2 regions of the Streptomyces sp. P3 genome follow, and region 2 is predicted to be linked to the other one. Evidence: predicted binding sites of a transcription regulator. Region 2 holds the regulator's gene; the other holds the start of a gene.
What was found. Region 2 encodes HrcA, which represses chaperone genes, less so after heat shock. Its sites were predicted from a motif close to TTNGCACTCNGNNNNNCNGAGTGCNAA; they were not measured.
Positions count from the first base shown of each region.

Region 1: a site for HrcA is predicted at 2,574-2,600, ahead of groES (co-chaperone GroES). Genes of this name have one in related genera too.

Region 1 covers NZ_CP028369.1:1,244,263-1,255,005, forward strand. Annotated here, with positions in the region: gene C6376_RS05440 (hypothetical protein) at 1-216, shown strand, start outside; gene groL (chaperonin GroEL) at 382-2,007, opposite strand; gene groES (co-chaperone GroES) at 2,119-2,427, opposite strand; gene C6376_RS05455 (polysaccharide deacetylase family protein) at 2,828-3,658, opposite strand; partial or broken gene C6376_RS05460 (polysaccharide deacetylase family protein) at 3,655-3,750, opposite strand; gene C6376_RS05465 (methyltransferase domain-containing protein) at 3,940-5,115, shown strand; gene C6376_RS05470 (RNA polymerase sigma factor) at 5,186-6,415, opposite strand; gene C6376_RS05475 (YciI family protein) at 6,757-7,113, opposite strand; gene C6376_RS05480 (LCP family protein) at 7,204-8,253, opposite strand; gene C6376_RS05485 (endo-1,4-beta-xylanase) at 8,349-9,674, opposite strand; gene C6376_RS05490 (LacI family DNA-binding transcriptional regulator) at 9,820-10,743, opposite strand, start outside.
Region 2 covers NZ_CP028369.1:3,532,020-3,542,762, forward strand. Annotated here, with positions in the region: gene C6376_RS15785 (MBL fold metallo-hydrolase) at 1-653, opposite strand, end outside; gene hrcA (heat-inducible transcriptional repressor HrcA) at 815-1,831, shown strand; gene dnaJ (molecular chaperone DnaJ) at 1,832-2,965, shown strand; gene C6376_RS15800 (nitronate monooxygenase) at 3,199-4,335, shown strand; gene C6376_RS15805 (16S rRNA (uracil(1498)-N(3))-methyltransferase) at 4,332-5,078, shown strand; gene C6376_RS15810 (VOC family protein) at 5,147-5,539, shown strand; gene C6376_RS15815 (hypothetical protein) at 5,481-5,876, opposite strand; gene C6376_RS15820 (hypothetical protein) at 5,951-6,442, shown strand; gene C6376_RS15825 (S41 family peptidase) at 6,488-9,724, shown strand; gene C6376_RS15830 (histidine triad nucleotide-binding protein) at 9,827-10,180, shown strand; gene C6376_RS15835 (ribonuclease Z) at 10,187-10,743, shown strand, end outside.

The DNA of each region.
Region 1 (10,743 bases), 2.3 Mb from region 2:
TACGAGCTCTGCTCGCGGCGCGCGTCGGTCTCGGGGACACCCAGAGGCGAGTCACTGGACCTGGACGCCGACACCCTGTTCGACTGGAGCCGGGCCCCGGTCGGTCCGAGGCGCTTCGCCGAACCGCCCGAGCGGGAGCGGGCCGGGCTGGCCGCCTGGCGGCAGCAGGTGACCGGGCCCGTGGCACCCGCGCTCCTGGCACTGGCCGCCGACTGACGCGGCACGGACGCGCTTTCGCTCGGCGTGCGTGCGGTGCTCGCCGGGGGCTTCGGGTTCCTTGTCCGAGACGGTGGCCGACGCGCGTCCGGCGAACGCCGAGGCCCGGCGCCCCCGGTGGAACGGGGGGCCGGGCCTCGGTACTGCGGTGGGTGCTGACCTGGGTCAGTGGGAGTGGCCGTGGCCGTGACCGCCGGCGGCCGGCTCCTCCTCTTCCTTCTTCTCGACGACGAGGGTCTCGGTCGTCAGGAGGAGGGAGGCGATGGAGGCGGCGTTCTCCAGGGCGGAGCGGGTGACCTTGACCGGGTCGATGACGCCGGCCTTGACCAGATCTCCGTACTCGCCGGTCGCGGCGTTGAAGCCCTGGCCCTTGTCGAGCTCGGCGACCTTGGAGGTGATGACGTAGCCCTCGAGGCCCGCGTTCTCGGCGATCCAGCGCAGCGGCTCGACGGCGGCCTTGCGGACGACCGCGACACCGGTGGCCTCGTCGCCGGTCTTGTCGAGGTTGCCCTCGAGGACCTTGACGGCGTGGACCAGCGCGGAGCCGCCACCGGAGACGATGCCCTCCTCGACCGCGGCGCGGGTCGCGGAGATGGCGTCCTCCAGACGGTGCTTCTTCTCCTTCAACTCCACCTCGGTGGCGGCGCCGACCTTGATCACGCACACGCCGCCGGCCAGCTTCGCGAGGCGCTCCTGGAGCTTCTCGCGGTCCCAGTCGGAGTCCGTGTTCTCGATCTCGGCCTTGATCTGGCCGACGCGGCCCACGACGTCCTCGGAGCTGCCGCCGCCGTCGACGATGGTGGTGTCGTCCTTGGTGACGGTGACACGGCGGGCGGAGCCCAGCACGTCGACGCCGACCTGGTCGAGCTTGAGGCCGACCTCCTCGGAGATGACGGTGGCGCCGGTGAGGACGGCCATGTCCTGGAGCATCGCCTTGCGACGGTCACCGAAGCCCGGGGCCTTGACGGCGACCGCGTTGAAGGTGCCGCGGATCTTGTTGACGACGAGGGTGGAGAGCGCCTCGCCCTCGAGGTCCTCGGCGATGATCAGCAGCGGCTTGGAGGAGTTGGTCTGGATGACCTTCTCGAGCAGCGGCAGCAGGTCGGCGATCGAGGAGATCTTGCCCTGGTTGATGAGGATGTAGGGGTCCTCGAGGACGGCCTCCATGCGCTCCTGGTCCGTCACGAAGTACGGCGACAGGTAACCCTTGTCGAAGGCCATGCCCTCGGTGAAGTCCAGCTCCAGACCGAAGGTGTTGGACTCCTCGACGGTGATGACGCCGTCCTTGCCGACCTTGTCCATCGCCTCGGCGATGAGCTCGCCGACCTGCTGGTCCTGGGCGGACAGCGCGGCGACGGCGGCGATGTCGGACTTCTCGTCGATCGGGCGGGCCGAGGCCAGCAGCTCGTCCGAGACGGCCTTGACGGCGGCGTCGATGCCCTTCTTCAGGGCGGCCGGGGACGCGCCCGCGGCGACGTTCTTCAGGCCCTCGCGCACCAGCGCCTGGGCGAGCACGGTGGCGGTGGTCGTACCGTCGCCCGCGATGTCGTTGGTCTTGGTCGCCACCTCCTTCACCAGCTGCGCGCCGAGGTTCTCGTACGGGTCCTCGATCTCGACCTCACGGGCGATCGTGACACCGTCGTTGGTGATGGTGGGGGCGCCGAACTTCTTGTCGATGACGACGTTGCGGCCCTTGGGGCCGATCGTCACCTTGACCGTGTCGGCAAGCTTGTTGACGCCGCGCTCGAGGGCGCGACGGGCGTCCTCGTCGAACTTCAGGATCTTCGCCATGGGAGCGGTTCAGCCCTCTCGGAAAAAGTGGGAGAAACGAACTGCGCCCCCGGCACCCGGCTTCACAAACACGCGGGGCCAGGAGCGCAGTTCACTGCAAAACTGGGTGAATTACTTCTCGATGATCGCGAGCACGTCGCGAGCCGAGAGGACGAGGAACTCCTCGCCGTTGTACTTCACCTCGGTGCCGCCGTACTTGCTGTACAGGACGACGTCGCCGACCTTGACGTCGAGCGGCAGGCGCTCGCCGTTCTCGAAGCGACCCGGGCCCACCGCGAGGACGGCGCCCTCCTGGGGCTTCTCCTTCGCGGTGTCCGGGATGACCAGGCCAGAGGCGGTGGTCTGCTCGGCGTCGAGCGGCTGGACCACAATGCGGTCCTCGAGCGGCTTGATGGCAACCTTGGAGCTGGTGGTCGTCACGATCCGACCTCCCCCTTCGGAGATCTCACGGGGTTAACTGTCTGAGGTGGCGACCAGGTGGATCCGTCGTCGCGGGTGCCGGACCTGCCCGTCGCGTTGTTGGCACTCTCCGGTGGGGAGTGCCAGACCTGAGACTATGACCGCGATTAGCACTCGGTCAAGCGGAGTGCCAATGCGTGCGGCGCGTCGCCAGGTTTTCGGCCGCCGTGAGTGTCCTGGTCGCCCGGTGACAGGGCCCCGTTTCCGGGGACTGGCGCCCCCGGACCCCGCTTCGGTCCTGGACGGGCCTCGTCCTCTGACGCCGGACGGGCTCAGAGGACGAACCCCAGCCGCCGTACCAGCCGCCGTACCAGTCGGTGTCCCGGCTCCAAGGTTCCGGTCGACGCGGGAGGACGGGCTGTCAGAGGTAGTCCTCCAGGCGGGCCACCGTCAGGTGCTCGTTCTGGATCCGGCGCAGGAGTCGCGTCGTCCGGTCCCGCAGGTCCGGGGCGGTCGTCTCGTCCGGGGCCACGGCGATGACGTCGCCGGGGTGGAGGCGGTGGGGGCCGTGGGCGTAGGTGAGGGCGGTGGGGCCCATCGACGCGCGCCAGAGGACGACGGCCGCGATGCCGCAGTCGGCGGCGGCGCGCCGGGTGGTGGCGTCGTAGGCGCCGTAGGGCGGGCGGAGCAGGCGGGGGCGCAGGCCGAAACGGGCGCGCAGCTTGTCCTGCTGGCCGCAGATCTCGGCGCGCTGGCCGGCGTAGGGCAGGCCGCGCAGGGCCGGGTGGTCCAGGGTGTGGTTCTGGACACTGGCCCCGACCGACTGCAGCCTGGCCAGCCGGCCGTAGCCGGGGCCGATCACGCTGTCGGTGAGGAACATACTGACCGGCAGGCGCAGTTCGCGGACCATGTCGGCGAAGCGGGGGTCGCGTTCGGCGCCGTCGCCGTAGGTGAGGAAGACGACCCTGTCGGCGGTCGGGACATGGTCCACGACCGGAGGGAGGGCGGTTCCGGGGCTGCCCGCCAGGGAGCGGGCCGGGTGGGCCGGGGCGGGGGCCAGGGGTGCCGTCAGACCCCAGCGGCGGTAGGCGGGCTGCCCGGCGGCCGGGCCGGCCGGGTGGACCCGGGCCGCGGCTTTCCTGCCCAGCCGTTCGATCGGGTCGACGGACTGTGCGCAGCCGCTCAGGGTCGTCAGGACGAGCGCGACGAGCAGGACGGCCGCCGGTCCCGCGCCCTTGCGTCGCGCCCTCACAGGTAGTCCTCGAGACGGGCCACCGTGTAGCCCTTCGCCGTGACCTCGTCCAGGAAGCGGCGGACAGGATCGGGCATGGTGCCCTTCCAGTCTCCGGAGCGGATTTCCCTGCCGGGACGGGTTTCCGTACGGGGGCGGCGACGGGCCGGCCCATCGAGGCCGTTCATGTCATTTTGTACGACAGGTCCCATGGCGCCGGATCTTCGCAGTCGCCCTTCCCGAAGCCGGTCCGACACCGCCGCCGGAGGCGCGCTGTCCACCGACTGGCCCACAATGACCCGGTGAACGACCTCGCCCCCCTGCGCACTCCCGAGGGCCGCGCCCTCCTCGACGCGGTGCGCGGCACCGCCCCCGCCGACGAACTCGCCGTCGCCACCCGGCTCCGCCGCGAACATCCCGCCGACCTGGTCTCCGCGGCCCTCGGCCAGGCCCGGCTGCGGCAGCGGGCGGCGGTGAAGTTCGGGGCGCGCGACGCGGAGCGGATGTTCTTCACGCCGAACGGGGTGGAGCAGTCGACGCGCGCGAGCGTCGCCGGCTACCGGGCCGAGCGGATGAAGACGCTCGGTGTGACCTCCGTCGCGGACCTGTGCTGCGGGATCGGCGGCGACGCGATCGCCCTCGCCCGCGCCGGCATCCGGGTGCTGGCGGTGGACCGGGATGCGGCGGCGGCCGAGGCGGCGCGGGCGAACGCCGAGGCGCTCGGGCTGAGCGAGCTGATCGAGGTGCGGCAGGCGGACGTCACCGAGGTGGACACCGACGGCTACGACGCCGTCTTCGTGGATCCGGCGCGCCGGGGCGGCCGGGGGCGCATCTTCGATCCCGAGGCGTACTCGCCTCCCCTGTCGTGGGCGGTCGGGGCCGCCCTCGCCGCGCCACGCGCCGCTCTCAAGATCGCGCCCGGGGTGCCGCACGAGGCGATCCCCGCCGAGGCCGAGGCCGAGTGGATCTCGGACGGCGGGGACGTGAAGGAGGCGGTGCTGTGGTTCGGGACCGCCGCACCGGGGACCGTCCGGGCGACTCTGCTGCCGGGGCCGCGCACCCTGCTCGGCGCCGGCCTGCCCGACCCGGACGTCCGGCCGGTCGGGCGGTACCTGTACGAGCCCGACGGCGCCGTCATCCGGGCCCATCTGGTCGCCGACGTGGCCCGGGAGCTCGACGGCGGGCTCGTCGACGAGACGATCGCCTATGTCACGGCCGACGAGCTGCGCGCCACGCCGTATGCCACCGCCTACGAGATCACCGATCAACTCCCCTTCGGTGTGAAGAAGTTGAAGGCGCTGTTGCGGGAGCGGGGGGTCGGCGTCCTGACCGTGAAGAAGCGGGGGTCGGCGGTGGAGCCGGAGGAGCTGCGGAAGAAGGTGCTCCCCAGGCCGCAGGGCTCCGAGGCGGTGACGGTGTTCCTCACACGAGTGGCGGGCGCCCCGACCATGCTGATCGGGAAGCCCGCCACCTCCTGACGCCGGTCAGGAAAGCGGTGCCGGCGTGCCGGGTGCCGGCGTCGTCCTTCTTCCGACCCACCCGCCCCCGTCAGTCCGACGCCGCCGCCCTGTGCAGCAGCAGGTGTCGTTCGCGGGCGCTGGCCGTCAGCGCCGCCGCCCGTTCGAACTCGGCGCGGGCCTCCGCGGTGCGGCCGAGGCGGGACAGCAGGTCGGCGCGGACGCTCGGCAGCAAGTGATACTCCCGCAGGGCGGGTTCGGCCGTCAGGGCGTCGACGATGGCCAGGGCGGCCGCCGGGCCCTCGGCCATCGAGACGGCGACCGCGCGGTTCAACTCGACCACCGGGGAGGGGAAGCGGGCCGCCAGCAGCCCGTAGAGGGTGGCGATGCCCGCCCAGTCGGTCTCCTCGTACCTGTACGCGTGCGCGTGGCAGGCGGCGATGGCGGCCTGGAGGGCGTACGGGCCCGGGGCCGCGCCCGCCGCCAGGCTCCGGGCCCGGTCGAGGGCGTTGATGCCGCGTGCGATCAGCATGCGGTTCCAGCGTCGGCGGTCCTGGTCCTTCAGCAGCACGGGCGTACCGTCGGGAGCGGTGCGGGCGGCCGTCCGGGACGCCTGGAACTCCAGCAGCGAGACGAGGCCGTGGACCTCGGGCTCCTTCGGCATCAGCGCCGCGAGCTGACGGCCCAGCCGCAGGGCGTCCTCGCACAGCGCCGGGCGCAGCCAGTCGTCGCCGGCGGTGGCCGCGTACCCCTCGTTGAAGATCAGGTAGATGACGTCGAGGACGGACCCGAGCCGGGCCTCTCGGTCGGGGCCGTACGGCACCTCGAAGGGCACGTTCCTGGTCGCCAGGGTCTTCTTGGCGCGCACGATCCGCTGGGCGACCGTCGGCTCGGGGACCAGGAAGGCGCGGGCGATCTCCGGGGTGCTCAGGCCTCCCAGCAGGCGCAGGGTGAGGGCGGTGCGGGCCTCGGCGGAGAGCACCGGGTGACAGGCGGTGAAGACGAGCCGGAGCAGGTCGTCGTCGATGTCGTCGGGATCGGCGGGTTCCTGGGGAGCGGCGGTCGTGGTCTCCAGGTCGCGACCGATCTCCTGGAGCTTGCGGGAGTGGTTCTCGCGCCGTCGGATCAGGTCGACGGCGCGCCGCCGGGCCGTGGTGGTCAGCCAGGCGCCGGGATGGTCCGGCACTCCGTCGCGCGGCCACTGCTCCAGCGCGGCGACCAGGGCGTCCTGCGCGAGTTCCTCGGCGACGCCGACGTCCCGCACGAGCCGGGCGACGGCGGCGATGACACGGGGGGACTCCAGACGGAAGACGGTCTCGATGGCCGCACGCGCATCCGGGGCCGCACGGGGATCACGGGCGGTACGCGCATCCGGGGCGGTACCTGCGTCCGGGTGGGCCGTACGGGTGTCCGAGGCGTCGCGCGAAGGCGGTGCGCCGCCGGGATCCGGGGTGCCGACGGGATCCGTGGTACCGCCGGGATCCGGTGCGCCGCCGGGGTCGGGGGGCGTGCGGGGGCGCGAAGGCGGGCCGGGGTCCGGGGCGGGCTGTCGTTCCACAGCTCACCATCGAACACCCGGCGCCCGTTCAGGCCAAGAACCCCCAGGCCAGGAACCCTCAGGCCCGGAACCTCCCAGGCCCGGAACCCTCGGGCCGAGAACCCTCAGCCTTCCGCGATTTCCCGCACCTCGCAGGTCACCGTCCAGTGCTCCTCGTGCACCTTCAGGAACCGCTTCGTCCATTCGACGGCCTCGGCCATGTCCTTGCACTGCATGATCGCGTAGCCGCCGACGACCTCCTTGGCCTCGGTGAAGGGCCCGTCGGTGAGGGTGATCCTCCCGCCCTCCCAGTGCGCGCGGACGCCCTGCGCGGACGGGGTCAGTCCGGCGGTCTCCAGCATCACGCCGGCCTTGGTGACCTCCTCGATCAGCTCGCCCATCCGCTGCATCAGCTCCGGGCTCGGGCCCTCGGCGGGGGCGGTGGCCTCGTCGATCTTCACGAGTGACAGGTAGCGGGGCATGGTGACTCCTCGGGTGCGGTGAGCCGGGTCCTTCCCGGCCTCTCCCCCTGCGTCGAACGGCGGCGGGCCGGATCGACACCTCACCGGAATCTATTTCAGCGATCTCCACAGCGCGCCCGCCGCCGGCTCCCGCGCCACCACCCGGTCGGGGTCGGAAGGGGCCGGCACCACGGGCATGGTGACCGTCCGGACGTTCCCGGCCGACAGGCCCTTCAGGCTCCGGCCGAGTTCCGTCAGCTCGGCGAGCGAGTCCAGACCGGTGTCGGTGGTCAGGCTGCCGGTGACCGCGTCGGCGACCTGGTACAGCTCGGCGGGGCTGGTGAGGAGGTCGGTGGAGGCGATCTGCTCCAGCAGGGCCTTCACCAGTTTCTGCTGGAGGCCTATGCGGCCGAGGTCGCTGCCGTCGCCGATGCCGTGCCGGGTGCGGGCCAGGGCGAGGGCCCGGGCGCCGTCGAGATGGTGGGTGCCGGCCGCGAGGTGCAGATGGCTGTCGTCGTCGTCGATGTCCTCGTCGGTGGTGACGGTGACCCCGCCGAGCGCGTCCACGAGCTTGGCGAAGCCCGAGAAGTCCACCTCCACGTAGTGGTCCATCCGGATGCCGGTGACGGACTCGACCGTCTTGACGGCGCAGACCGGGCCGCCGACCGCGTAGGCGGTGTTGAGCATCACGCCGTACGCCGTCACCGTCGAACCGCCGTCGGGCAGCGGGCAGGAGGGCCGGGTGACGAGGGTGTCGCGCGGGATGCTGACGACCGTGGCCGTCGTGCGGCCCGCGTCGATGTGCACGACCATCGCCGTGTCGGAGCGGGCGCCGGTGCTGTCGCCGCCGCCGAGCGCCTGGTTCGCGGCGCCGCTGCGCGAGTCCGAGCCCAGCACGAGGAGGTTGACTGCCTCGGTGGGTGCCGGGGAGCCGGACGCCGAGGCCGGCGGCGTCGTGACCGCCTTCGCCGGGCGGTCGTCGCCCAGCGCGTTGTCGATGTCGACGCTGTCGATGTTGCCGTTGAGGTGCCAGTAGGCCCAGCCCGCCGTCCCGACGCCCGCCACCAGGACGGCGGCCAGCGTGAGGCCGGCGGCCTTGAGTGCTCTCGACCGCCGGCCCGCTCCGCTGCCGGTCGTTGCGTGCTCCTCGACTTCCGTCACAGGAAAGAACGTACGTCCGAATTATGAGGAGACGGTGAGGAAGGGATGCGTGAACGCGCCTTCCGCACAGGCAGATCTCGTGGCTCCGGCCCCGGTCACCCCAACGTCACCGTGGGCGCCGGGTTGCTCCCGCTCCAGTTCGCGTTGAAGCCGAAGCTCACCGAACCGCCGTCCGGGATCGTCCCGTTGTACGAGGCGTTCGCGCACGACACGGCCGCCCCCGACTGGGTGCAGAGGGCGTTCCAGGACTGGGTGATCTGCTGGCCCGCGCCGTAGGCCCAGGTCACCTTCCAGGACGACAGCGAGGCGCCCGAGCAGGAGATCGTCACGTTTCCGGTGAACCCGGTGTTCCACTGGCTGCCCACGCTGTAGGCAGCCGTGCACTTGCCGGTCGGCACCGGCGTGGTCGTGCCGCCGAGCGCCTCGGAGATGCCGTAGTACGCCGGTTTGGGCGCGTAGTTCGCGTCGTACGGGGTGGCCGCGCCCTGTCCCGGGAAGGTGCTCTCCACCCAGGAGTCGGAGTCGGTGAAGCCCCAGACGGTGAGGTTGACGCATCGTGCGACGGCGGCGCAGGCGGCGGTGACCGCCTTGTAGTCGGCCTTCTGCTGCGCGAGCTTGGCGCTGTCGGCGGGCAGCGTCATCCGGATGTCCAGCTCGGTGATCGCCACGTCCACGCCGAGGTCCGCGAAGCGCTGGATGTTCTGCTGGAACGTGGACGGCACCTGGCCGAGGACCAGGTGCGCCTGCAGCCCGACCCCGTCGATCGGGACGCCCCGCTCCTTCAGCGACCTGACCAGGTTGTACAGGGCGGTCGACTTGGCGTTGACGCCCTCGACGTTGTAGTCGTTGACGTAGAGCTTGGCGGCCGGGTCGGCGGCCCGCGCCCGGGTCAGGGCGGTGGCGATGTAGTCGGCGCCGAGGCCGTTGTACCAGAGGGTCGAACGGTAGGTGCCGTCCTCGTTGAAGGGTTCGTTGACGACGTCCCAGGCGGCGATCCTCCCCTTGTAGCGGCCGACCTCGGTGTCGATGTGGTTCTGCAGCAGGGTGCCGAGCTGCGCGGGCGTCCAGCCGCCGTTGTCCAGCCAGCCCGGGTTCTGGCTGTGCCAGACCAGGGTGTGGCCGCGCACCTGCTGGTCGTGGGCCTGGGCGAACGCCACGATCCGGTCCGCCTCGGCCCAGTCGAACACGCCCTGCGTCGGCTCCACCGAGCCCCACTTCATGGCGTTGCCCGGGGTCAGCGAGGAGAACTGCGCCCCGGCGATGTCGCCGTAGACACCGGTGAGCTTGGAGCCGGTGACGGCGGTGCCGACGACCTTGCCCTTGGCGGCGCCGAGGTCGCGCAGGGGCGTGTCGGCGGCGTGGGAGACGGGAGCGGCGACGAGCAGGGCCGCCGCGGCGGCGGCGCCGGTGACCAGGGTCATGAGCCGGGTCCGCAGTGGAAACGGCCCGGGTGAAGTCCGGGGAGATGTTCTGGAGGATCTCATTGCGGGGGCCTCCGAAAGTTTCGGCTGTTCAACCGATTGACTTCGGTGGAGTGTGGAGGCGTCCGGCACACCCGTCAATAGGTCAACTTCCGGCCACGGGCGGCGCACCCGTGCTCGTGCGCACCACGAGGCTGGTGGCCAGCTCCACCCGCGTCGACGTCGGCGCCTCCCGCGAGGCCGACCGGCCCAGTTCGAGGACCAGCCGGGCCGCCGCCTCGGCCATCTCGGTCAGCGGCTGGCGCACCGTCGTCAGCGGCGGTCCGACCCAGCGGGCGACCGGAAGGTCGTCGAAGCCGACCACGCTCACGTCCTCGGGGATGCGCAGGCCCAGTTCGCGGGCGGCCTCGTAGAAACCGAGCGCCTGGAGGTCGTTGCCGGCGAAGACCGCGGTGGGGCGGTCCGGCCGGTCGAGCAGTTCGCGGCCCAGCCGGTAACCGGTCTCGTGGTGGAAGTCGCCGGTCTTGATCAGATGCGGCTCGACCGGCAGCCCGGCGGTCTCCAGCGCGGCCCGGTAGCCGTCGATCCGGGCCCGGCTGCACATCATCTGCGGCGGACCGCTGATCGCCCCTATGCGGCGGTGCCCCAGCTCCACCAGGTGCCGGGTGGCGGCGAGGCCGCCCTGCCAGTTGGTCGCCCCGATGGAGGGCACGTCGGCGCCCGGGTCGCCGGCCGGGTCCATCACCACGAACGGGATGGAGCGGCTGGTCAGCAGCGCCCGCTGGGACTCGTCGAGCCCGGACAGCACCAGCACCACGCCGTGCGGGCGACGGGCGGCGACCTGGTCGGCCCAGGTCCGCCCGGGGGTGAGCCGTCCGGCGCTCTCACTGAGGACCACGCTCAGCCCCGCGTCGCGGGCCACGTTCTCCACACCCCGGATGACCTCCATCGCCCAGGCGCTCTCCAGCTCGTGGAAGACCAGGTCGATCAGGGGAGAGCGGGTCGCCTCCGCGCGGCGGCGCCGGTAGCCGTGGGTGCGCAGCAGCTCCTCGACACGGGTGCGGGTGGC
Region 2 (10,743 bases):
TGACCGGGCACGTATCGCGCGTCCTCGCCGCCGAGGTCGAGGAGCCGGTCGAGGGCGGCGGGCCAGCGCGACGGCACCGCGTCCGGGCCGGCCTGCGGTTCACCGGACTCCTCGACCAGATCGCCGCAGAAGACCGTCTCGGGCTCACCGGCGACCGCACCCGGGACGAGGACCACCAGGTCATGGGCGGAGTGGGCGGGGCCCACGTTCGCCAGCAGGACCTGGCGGCCCCCGCCCAGGTCGAGCGTCCACTCCCCGGAGACGAAGTGGCGGGGCCGGACGAGCGTGTCCGCGGCCTCCGTCGCCGCCGCCTCGTCCACGCCCTGCCGGACCGCGTCCTCCCGCAGCTCGTCGGCCGGCACGGAATCGATGCCCACCGCCCCGAACACCTCCGCGCCGGCGAACGCCGCCGCCCCCAGCACATGGTCGAAATGGGGGTGTGTGAGCGCGAGATGGGTCACACGCCCGCCGGCGAGCTCCTCGGCCTGCGCCCGCAGCAGCGCCCCCTCCGCCAGCGTCGACCCGGCGTCGATCACCAGCGCCGCACCCGCCCCGACGACCAGCCCCACCGTGCAGTCCCAGCCCGGCAGCCGGCAGCGGCCCACCCCGGCCGCGACCCGCTCCCATCCCAGCTCTTCCCAAGTCATCGTCATACCGCGACGCTAACTGCGCGGCACCCGTGCAGGGGCCGACCTTGCCCCGGGTGTACCCCACAGCCGTACACTGGCCGGGGAACGCTGGCACTCGAATGTGAAGAGTGCCAAACGCGAAGGCCCAGGGGACTGGGGGACGAGATTCTGGAGGTGTGCGCGCGATGCTGAGTGAACGCAGGCTCCAGGTGCTGCGCGCCATCGTCCAGGACTATGTCGGCACCGAGGAGCCCGTGGGGTCCAAGGCGCTCACCGAGCGCCACAACCTCGGCGTCTCCCCGGCGACGGTCCGCAACGACATGGCCGCCCTGGAGGACGAGGGGTACATCGCCCAGCCGCACACCAGTGCCGGGCGGATCCCCACCGACAAGGGCTACCGGCTCTTCGTCGACAAACTGGCCGGCGTCAAGCCGATGACCGGCCCCGAGCGGCGCGCCATCCAGAACTTCCTGGACGGCGCGGTCGACCTCGACGACGTCGTGGCGCGGACGGTACGGCTGCTCGCGCAGCTCACCCGGCAGGTCGCCGTCGTGCAGTACCCGTCCCTGACCCGTTCGACCGTGCGGCACGTGGAGCTCCTCTCGCTCGCGCCCGCCCGCCTGATGCTGGTGCTGATCACGGACACCGGGCGGGTCGAGCAGCGGCTGGTGGACTGCCCGGCGCCGTTCGGGGAGTCCTCGCTGGCGGATCTGCGCGCACGGCTCAACAGCCGGGTGGCCGGCCGCCGGTTCTCGGACGTGCCGCGGCTGGTGGAGGATCTTCCGGAGGCCTTCGAGGCCGAGGACCGCGGCACCGTCACGATGGTGCTCTCCACCCTGCTGGAGACGCTCGTCGAGGAGAACGAGGAGCGGCTGATGATCGGCGGAACCGCCAATCTCACCCGCTTCGGACATGACTTTCCCCTCACCATCCGGCCCGTCCTGGAGGCCCTCGAGGAGCAGGTCGTGCTCCTCAAGCTCCTTGGCGAGGCGGGGGATTCGGGCATGACCGTACGCATCGGTCACGAGAACGCCTACGAGGGACTCAACTCCACTTCCGTGGTGTCGGTCGGCTACGGTTCGGGCGGCGAAGCAGTCGCCAAACTCGGCGTGGTCGGACCGACCCGCATGGATTACCCGGGAACGATGGGAGCGGTACGAGCGGTGGCACGGTACGTCGGACAGATCCTGGCGGAGTCGTAAGTGGCCACGGACTACTACGCCGTCCTCGGCGTGCGCCGCGACGCGTCGCAGGAAGAGATCAAGAAGGCCTTCCGGAGGCTCGCGCGCGAGCTGCACCCGGACGTCAACCCGGATCCGAAGACCCAGGAGCGGTTCAAGGAGATCAACGCCGCCTACGAGGTGTTGTCGGACCCGCAGAAGAAGCAGGTCTACGACCTCGGCGGCGACCCGCTGTCCCAGGCGGGCGGCGGCGCCGGCGGCTTCGGGGCGGGTGGCTTCGGCAACTTCTCCGACATCATGGACGCGTTCTTCGGTACGGCGTCGCAGCGCGGGCCACGCTCACGCACCCGGCGCGGCCAGGACGCGATGATCCGGCTGGAGATCGACCTCGAGGAGGCGGCCTTCGGCACCACGAAGGACCTCCAGGTCGACACCGCGATCGTCTGCACGACGTGCAGCGGCGAAGGCGCCGCCCCCGGCACCAGCGCCCAGACGTGTGACATGTGCCGCGGTCGCGGCGAGGTGTCGCAGGTGACCCGGTCCTTCCTGGGCCAGGTCATGACGTCGCGGCCGTGTCCGCAGTGCCAGGGCTTCGGCACCGTCGTGCCGACCCCGTGCCCGGAGTGCGCGGGCGACGGGCGCGTGCGCTCGCGCCGCACCCTGACGGTGAAGATCCCGGCCGGCGTCGACAACGGCACCCGGATCCAGCTCGCGGGCGAGGGCGAGGTCGGTCCCGGCGGCGGCCCCGCCGGCGACCTGTACGTGGAGATCCACGAGCTGCCGCACGCCCAGTTCCAGCGGCGCGGCGACGACCTGCACTGCACGGTGACCCTGCCGATGACGGCGGCGTCCCTCGGCACGAAGGTGCCCCTGGAGACGCTGGACGGCCTGGAGGAGGTCGACATCCGGCCCGGCACCCAGTCCGGCCAGTCGATCCCGCTGCACGGCCGGGGCGTCACGCATCTGCGTGGCGGCGGCCGCGGCGACCTCATCGTGCACGTCGAGGTGCAGACCCCGACGAAGCTGGATCCCGAGCAGGAGCGGCTGCTGCGCGAGCTGGCCAAGCTGCGGGGCGAGGAGCGGCCCACGGGGCAGTTCCAGCCCGGGCAGCAGGGCCTGTTCTCGCGACTGAAGGACGCGTTCAACGGGCGGTGACGGTGGGGTGCGGCGGGGGCTGCTTTTCCGCCCCCGCCGCACCTTCCCTTCTCTTCCTTTCCCTTCCCGTCATCAGGGACTGCGCCCCGGACCCCCGCGCCCTCGGGCCCGAAAGGGCCCCGTCCTCAAGCCCCGGGCGGGCCGAGTGTGCGCGCCGGCGGCCGGATCGCCTGGCCCGTGCCGAGGAGAAGGGCCGATTCGGACTTGTTCTGAGGACGTGACAACATGCCGCCATGTCCTCCGCGCTGACCGGTCTTCTCCCTCACCCGATCGTGCAGGCCCCCATGGCGGGTGGTGTCTCCGTCCCGCAGCTCGCGGCCGCCGTGTCCGAGGCGGGCGGGCTCGGATTCCTCGCGGCCGGGTACAAGACGGCCGACGGCATGTACCAGGACATCAAGCAGCTGCGCAGCCTCACCAACCGCCCCTTCGGCGTCAACCTCTTCATGCCGCAGCCCGACTACCCCGGTGCGAGCACCGGCTCCACCGGAGCGGCTGTCGCCGCGCCCCCCGCTGCCGGCGCCGTCGACGTCTACGCCCACCAGCTGGCCGGCGAGGCCGTCTGGTACGACACGGAACTCGGCGATCCGGACAGCGGCCGCGACGACGGGTACGACGCCAAGCTCGCGGTGCTGCTGGACAACCCGGCGCCCGTGGTGTCCTTCCACTTCGGCGTACCGAGCGGCGAGGCGCTGGAGTCGCTGCGCCGTGCGGGAACGTTCACGCTGGTCACGGCGACCACCGCCGAGGAGGCCCTCGCCGTGGAGCGGGCCGGCGCGGACGCGGTCGTCGTGCAGGGGGTGGAGGCCGGCGGACACCAGGGCAGCCACCGGGACAACCCAGAGAACGACGGCTGCGGCATCGGTCTGCTCTCCCTGGTCGCCCAGGTCCGCGAGTCAGTGAGCCTGCCCATCGTCGCCGCCGGCGGCATCATGCGTGGCAGCCAGATCGCCGCGGTCCTCGCGGCCGGCGCGAGCGCGGCCCAGCTGGGCACCGCGTTCCTCGCCACGCCCGAGTCCGGCGCGCACGCCGTGCACAAGGAGGCGCTGACCAACCCCCTCTTCGTGCGCACCGAGCTGACCCGCGCCTTCTCCGGGCGCCCGGCCCGCGGCCTGGTCAACCGCTTCCTGCGCGAGCACGGCCCCTACGCGCCCGCCGCCTACCCGGAGGTGCACCACCTCACCGTGCCGCTGCGCAAGGCGGCGGCCAAGGCGGGGGACGCCCAGGGGATGGCGCTGTGGGCGGGGCAGGGCCACCGGATGGCCCGCGAACTGCCCGCCGGACGACTGGTGGAGGTACTGGTGAGCGAACTCGCCGCGGCACGGACAGCGTTGTCACAGGACTTCCCGGCCGCAGAGGGCGGCGCCCGATGACCGCCCCCGTCTTCGTCGTCGACGAACTCCCCGACGGTCGGCCCGAGTTCGTGCTGGACGGGCCGGAGGGCCGGCACGCCGTCTCGGTGAAGCGGCTGCGGGCCGGCGAGGACGTGGTCCTCACCGACGGCGCCGGACGCTGGGCGCGGGCCGAGGTCGTGGCCGCCGAGGGCAGGGACCGGCTGGTGGTGCGGCTGGGCGAGACGGTCGAGGAGCCCGTCGAGACGCCCCGGATCACCGTCGTGCAGGCCCTTCCCAAGGGTGACCGGGGCGAGCTGGCCGTCGAGACGATGACCGAGACCGGCGTCGACGCGATCGTGCCGTGGGCGGCCGCGCGCTGCATCACCCAGTGGAAGGGCGAGCGCGGCGCCAAGGCACTCGCCAAGTGGCGGGCCACCGCCCGCGAGGCCGGCAAGCAGTCCCGCCGGGTCCGCTTCCCCGAGATCGCGGAGGCCTCGACCGCCCGCCAGGTGGCCGCGCTGCTCGCCCGGGCCGACTTCGCCGCCGTCCTGCACGAGGACCGCGACTACGGCAGCGAGCCGCTGGCCGCCGCCGAACTCCCCGTCGAGGGCGAGATCGTGCTCGTCGTGGGCCCCGAGGGGGGCGTGTCGCCCGAGGAGCTGGCGCTCTTCGAGGAGGCGGGCGCGAAGGCCTACCGGCTCGGCCGGAGCGTACTGCGCACCTCGACCGCCGGCACGGCGGCCGCGGCCCTCGTCCTGGGCCGGACCGGCCGCTGGTCCTGACCCCCGTTCGCCTGTCCGCCCGCTCCTGCGGCGGCCCGCCCGGCGGCCGCCCGTCCACCGGAGGTTTCGTGGAACTCGTCCAAGTCCGGCTGCTGGTCAAGGACTTCCCCCTCTGCTACCGCTTCTACGCCGACGTCCTCGGGCTGAAGCCGCAGTCGGGCGCGGAGCAGGGGCCGTACGAGAAGTTCAGCCCCGCCACCGGGTCGGCGGGCATCGCCATCCAGGACCGCGCCATGATGGCGGAGGTGCTCGGCGAGCTGGGCGACGCGGCGAACGGGCACCGCTCCCTGGTGGTGCTGCGCGTCGACGACCTGGACGCCTACTGCGCGGACGTCCGCGCCCGTGGCGCCGCCGTGATCCACGGCCCCGCCCCGCTGACCGACCGCATGCGCGTCGCCCACCTCAAGGACCCGGAGGGGAACCTGGTGGAGCTTCAGGAGTGGCTGCTGCTGCGCGGCTGAGCGCGACGGCGCTGAACAGCTCCCAGCCGTTCAACTCCCCGTCCAGGGGCAGCAGTCCCCGTCGGACGGCCTCGTCGACGAAGGCGCGCACCACGCCGGGTTCGTGGAGGTTGAGGTGATGGAGGCGATCGCCCACCCCGCCGCTGTGCGCCCCGTAGCCGCCGCCGCCCGAGTAGCGCCCCTCGCCGTCCCGGAAGACGATGCGGGTGCGCAGGCCGTCCCGGTGCAGGGTGAGGATCTCCCGGCACGGCTGCCCGTCCCCGTGCCGATGCCGGACCGTCCACCCGTAGACGGTCTCCTCGTCCACGACCAGGGTTCTGTGACGCCTGCCGCTCATGCGCCCACGGTAACCGCGCGGAATGACCGCATAAGGGCTGTCGCGCGGCCGACCCGAGTGGCACGCTGCTGTCCATGGGGGCATTGAGGCGTAATCGGCTGTTTCCGGCGATGGCTGTCGCGGTGGCGGCGGTCGGTGTCGTGGGGTGCGAGCCCGGCGCGTTGAGCACCATCTCCGTGGCGCACACCACCGACGAGGCCGCGACGGCCGAGATCCAGCGGCGGCACGTGGACGTGCGCTGGCTGACCTGCACGGCGCAGTACAGGGACGAGAAGAAGGCGGGCGCCGTCGCCGCCGTCGACTGCCGGGGCAGGACCACCGACGGACGCGACATCACGGTCGAGGGCCGCGTCGCGCGGGCGGTCGACGGGGCCTGCGTGCGGGGGGACCTCACCGCGGTCGTCGGCCGGAAGCAGCTGTTCCGGGTGAGCGGGCTCGGCGACTGCAAGTCCGCGACGCCGTCGCCGGTCAAGCCGTCCGGTTCCGCCGCGCCCGACGTCCGGCCGACCGTCACCGTGACCGTGACCGTCACCCGGACTGTCGGCGCGGGCGGCGCGGGGAAGTGACCGAAACCCCTGACCAGCGGGCCCGGCGATGCATACAGTGATCCGGTGACCCAGTCCGCGACGCCTGCCGCGTATCTCAGATTCCCGCACCTGCACGGCGAATTGGCGGCCTTCGTCGCCGAGGACGACGTGTGGCTCGCGCCCCTCGACGGCGGCCGCGCCTGGCGGGTCAGCTCCGACAACATGCCGGTCTCCTCCCCGCGCATCTCGCCCGACGGCGCCACCGTCGCCTGGACGTCCACCCGGGACGGCGCGCCCGAGGTGCACATCGCCCCCGTCGACGGCGGCCCCTCGACCCGGCTGACCTACTGGGGCAACGCGCAGACCCGGGTGCGCGGCTGGACCCCGGACGGCCGGGTCCTCGCCGTCAGCACCTACGACCAGGCGACCCTGCGCCGCAGCTGGGCCCGTGCCGTCCCCGTCGACGGCGGACCGGCGACGACCCTGCCGTACGGGCCGGTCGGCACGGTCGCCCACGGCCCGCACACCGTGCTGCTGTCCGCGTCGATGGGCCGCGAGGCCGCCCACTGGAAGCGCTACCGGGGCGGCACCGCGGGCAAGCTGTGGATCGACCGGGAGGGCGACGGGGAGTTCGTCCGGCTGCACGAGGAGCTGGACGGCAACATCGAGTGCCCGGTGTGGGCCGGGGACCGTATCGCGTTCCTCTCCGACCACGAGGGCACGGGCGCGCTGTACTCCTCCCTCGCCGACGGCTCCGACCTGCGCCGGCACACGCCCCACGGGGGCGCCTCCCGCTCGGGCGAAACCGAGAGCGGCGGAGGGTTCTACGCACGCCAGGCCGCCGGCGACGGCACCCGGATCGTGTACATGTCCGCAGGCGAGCTGTGGCTGCTCGACGACCTCGACGGTGCCGAACCGCGCCGCCTCGACGTCCGGCTCGGCGGCCAGCGCGCCGACCGCCGCCCCTACCCGGTCGCCGCCTCCCGGTGGCTGGGCGGGGCCGCGCCCGACCACACCGCACGCGGCAGCGCCGTCGAGGTGCGCGGAACCGTCCACTGGGTCACCCACCGTTGCGGGCCCGCCCGGGCGCTCGCCGCCGAACCCGGCGTGCGGGCCCGGCTGCCGCGCACCTTCCGCACGGAGGGGGAGGAGTGGGCGGTGTGGGTGACCGACGCCGAGGGCGAGGACGCGCTGGAGTTCGCCCCGGCGACCGGCCCGGCCCCCGGCGCCACCCCGCGCCGGCTCGCCGCCGGTCGGCTCGGCCGGGTCCTCGAGCTCGCCATGGCGCCCGACGGCAGCCGGGCCGCGGTCGCCGCCCACGACGGACGGCTGCTGCTCGTCGAGCGGGAGACCGGAGAGGTCCGCGAAGTCGACAGCAGCCCCGACGGCGAGGTGTCCGACCTGGTCTTCTCACCGGACTCGGCCTGGCTCGCCTGGTCGCACCCCGGCCCGCGCCCGCTCAGCCAGCTCAAGCTCGCGAACGTCACCGACCTGTCGGTCACCGAGGCGACCCCGCTGCGCTTCCGCGACTACGCACCGGCCTTCACCCTCGACGGCAAGCACCTCGCGTTCCTCTCCACGCGCGCCTTCGACCCGGTCTACGACGAGCACGTCTTCGACCTCTCCTTCGTGGCCGGCGCCCGCCCGCACCTCATCACCCTCGCGGCGACCACCCCCTCGCCGTTCGGACCGCAGCGGCACGGCAGACCCTTCGAGGCTCCCGACAAGGAGGAGACGCCCGACAGCGAGGGCACCCCCACCACCCGCATCGACCTCGAGGGCCTCGCCGACCGGATAGTGCCCTTCCCGGTCGAGGCCGGCCGCTACTCCGGGCTCGCCGCGGCGAAGGACGGCGTGCTGTGGCTGCGGCATCCCGTGCACGGCGTCCTCGGGGCCTCCCGCGCCACCCCGGACGACCCCGGACCGGACACCGAGCTGGAGCGCTACGACCTCGCCCACCAGCGTGTCGAGCACCTCGCGACGGACGCGGACCGCTTCGAGGTCAGCGGCGACGGCAAGCGGCTGCTGCTGTGGACCGACGGCAAGCTCAAGGTCGTCCCCAGCGACCGGCGCGCCTCCGGCGACGAGGACAGCGACAGCAACGTCACCGTCGACCTCGGCCGCATCCGCCGTGTCGTGGACCCGTCCGCCGAGTGGCGGCAGATGTACGACGAGACCGGCCGGATCATGCGGGACAACTTCTGGCGGCCCGACCTCGGCGGCGTCGACTGGGACGGCGTCCTCGACCGCTACCGGCCCGTGCTGGAGCGGGTCGCGACCCACGACGACCTCGTCGACCTGCTGTGGGAGCTGCACGGCGAGCTCGGCACCTCGCACGCCTACGTCTCGCCCCACGGCGGCCACCGCGGGGGCGCCCGGCAGGGCCTGCTCGGCGCGGACCTCTCCCGTCACGCGGACGGCAGTTGGCGCATCGACCGGGTGCTGCCCTCGGAGACCTCCGACCCCGACGCCCGCTCCCCGCTCGCCGCGCCCGGCGTCGCGGTGCGGGCCGGGGACGCGATCGTCGCTGTCGGCGGGCAGCCGGTGGACCCGGTCACCGGCCCCGGGCCGCTGCTGGTCGGCACGGCCGGCAAGGTCGTCGAGCTCACGGTGTCGCCGGCCGGCGGGGGCGAGCCGCGGCACGCCGTCGTCGTCCCCGTCGCCGACGAGGAGGCGCTGCGCTACCACGCGTGGGTCGCCGACCGGCGGGCGTACGTGCACGAGGCGTCCGGCGGCCGGCTGGGCTATCTGCACGTGCCCGACATGCAGGCGCCGGGCTGGGCGCAGATCCACCGCGACCTGCGGGTCGAGGTGGCGCGGGAGGGCCTGGTCGTGGACGTCCGGGAGAACCGGGGCGGGCACACCTCCCAGCTGGTCGTGGAGAAACTCGCCCGGCGCATCGTCGGCTGGGACGTGCCGCGCGGCATGCGGGCGTCCAGCTATCCGGAGGACGCGCCGCGGGGGCCCGTGGTCGCCGTGGCCAACGAGTTCTCCGGCTCGGACGGGGACATCGTCAACGCGGCGATCAAGGCGCTCGGTATCGGGCCGGTGGTCGGAACGCGCACCTGGGGCGGGACGGTCGGGATCGACAGCCGCTACCGGCTGGTCGACGGCACGCTCGTCACCCAGCCCAAGTACGCCATCTGGCTCGAGGGTTACGGGTGGGGCGTGGAGAACCACGGCGTCGACCCCGACATCGAGGTGGTGTGCGCACCGCAGGACCACGCGGCCGCCCGTGACGTCCAGCTCGACGCGGCGGTGGCGTCGGCACTGGCCTCGCTGGAGTCCACGCCCGCGAAGGTACCGCCCGTTCTGCCCTGACCGGGGCGCGGCCCGCGCCGGAGGACGCCGCACGGGCCGGAGCGACGCGGTCCCCCCGCTACCATGCCCCCGTACTGATCAACCGGCTGAGGAGGAACCCGCATGACAGGGGAAGCGCAGGACGACTGCCTGTTCTGCAAGATCGTCGCGGGGACCATCCCGGCGACGATCGTGCGGGAGACCGGGACGACCGTCGCCTTCCGGGACATCAACCCCCAGGCGCCCACCCACGTCCTGGTGATCCCGAAGGCGCACCACGAGAACGCCGCCGCCCTCGCGGCCGCCGACCCGGCCCTCACCGCCGACCTGCTGCGCGAAGCCCAGGCCGTGGCCGACGAGGACAAGCTGGACAGCTACCGCGTCGTCTTCAACACCGGAGCGGGCGCCGGTCAGACCGTGTTCCACGTGCACGCGCACGTCGTCGGCGGCCGCGGTCTGCACTGGCCCCCCGGGTAGGCCGCCGTGTCCGTACGCGAACTGGTGGTCCTCGGCACCGCCAGCCAGGTCCCCACCCGGCATCGCAACCACAACGGCTACTTCCTGCGCTGGGACGGCGAGGGCCTCCTCTTCGACCCGGGCGAGGGCACCCAGCGCCAGATGCTGCGCGCCCAGGTCGCCGCGCACGACATCCACCGGATCTGCGTCACCCACTTCCACGGAGACCACTCCCTGGGCCTGGCGGGCGTCATCCAGCGCATCAACCTGGACCAGGTGCCGCATCCGGTCACCGCCCACTACCCGCGCTCCGGGCAGCGGTTCTTCGAGCGACTGCGCTACTCCACCGCCTACCGGGAGACCGTCGGCATCACCGAGGCGCCGGTCGACGCGGACGGGCCGCTCGCCGCCGCCGCCTCCTACCGGCTGGAGACCGCCCGACTCTCGCACCCGGTGGAGTCCTACGGCTACCGCCTCGTCGAACCCGACGGCCGCCGCATGCTGCCCGAGCGGCTCGCCGCGCACGGCATCGGCGGACCCGACGTCGGCCGGATCCAGCGGGAGGGCGCGATCGGCGGGGTCTC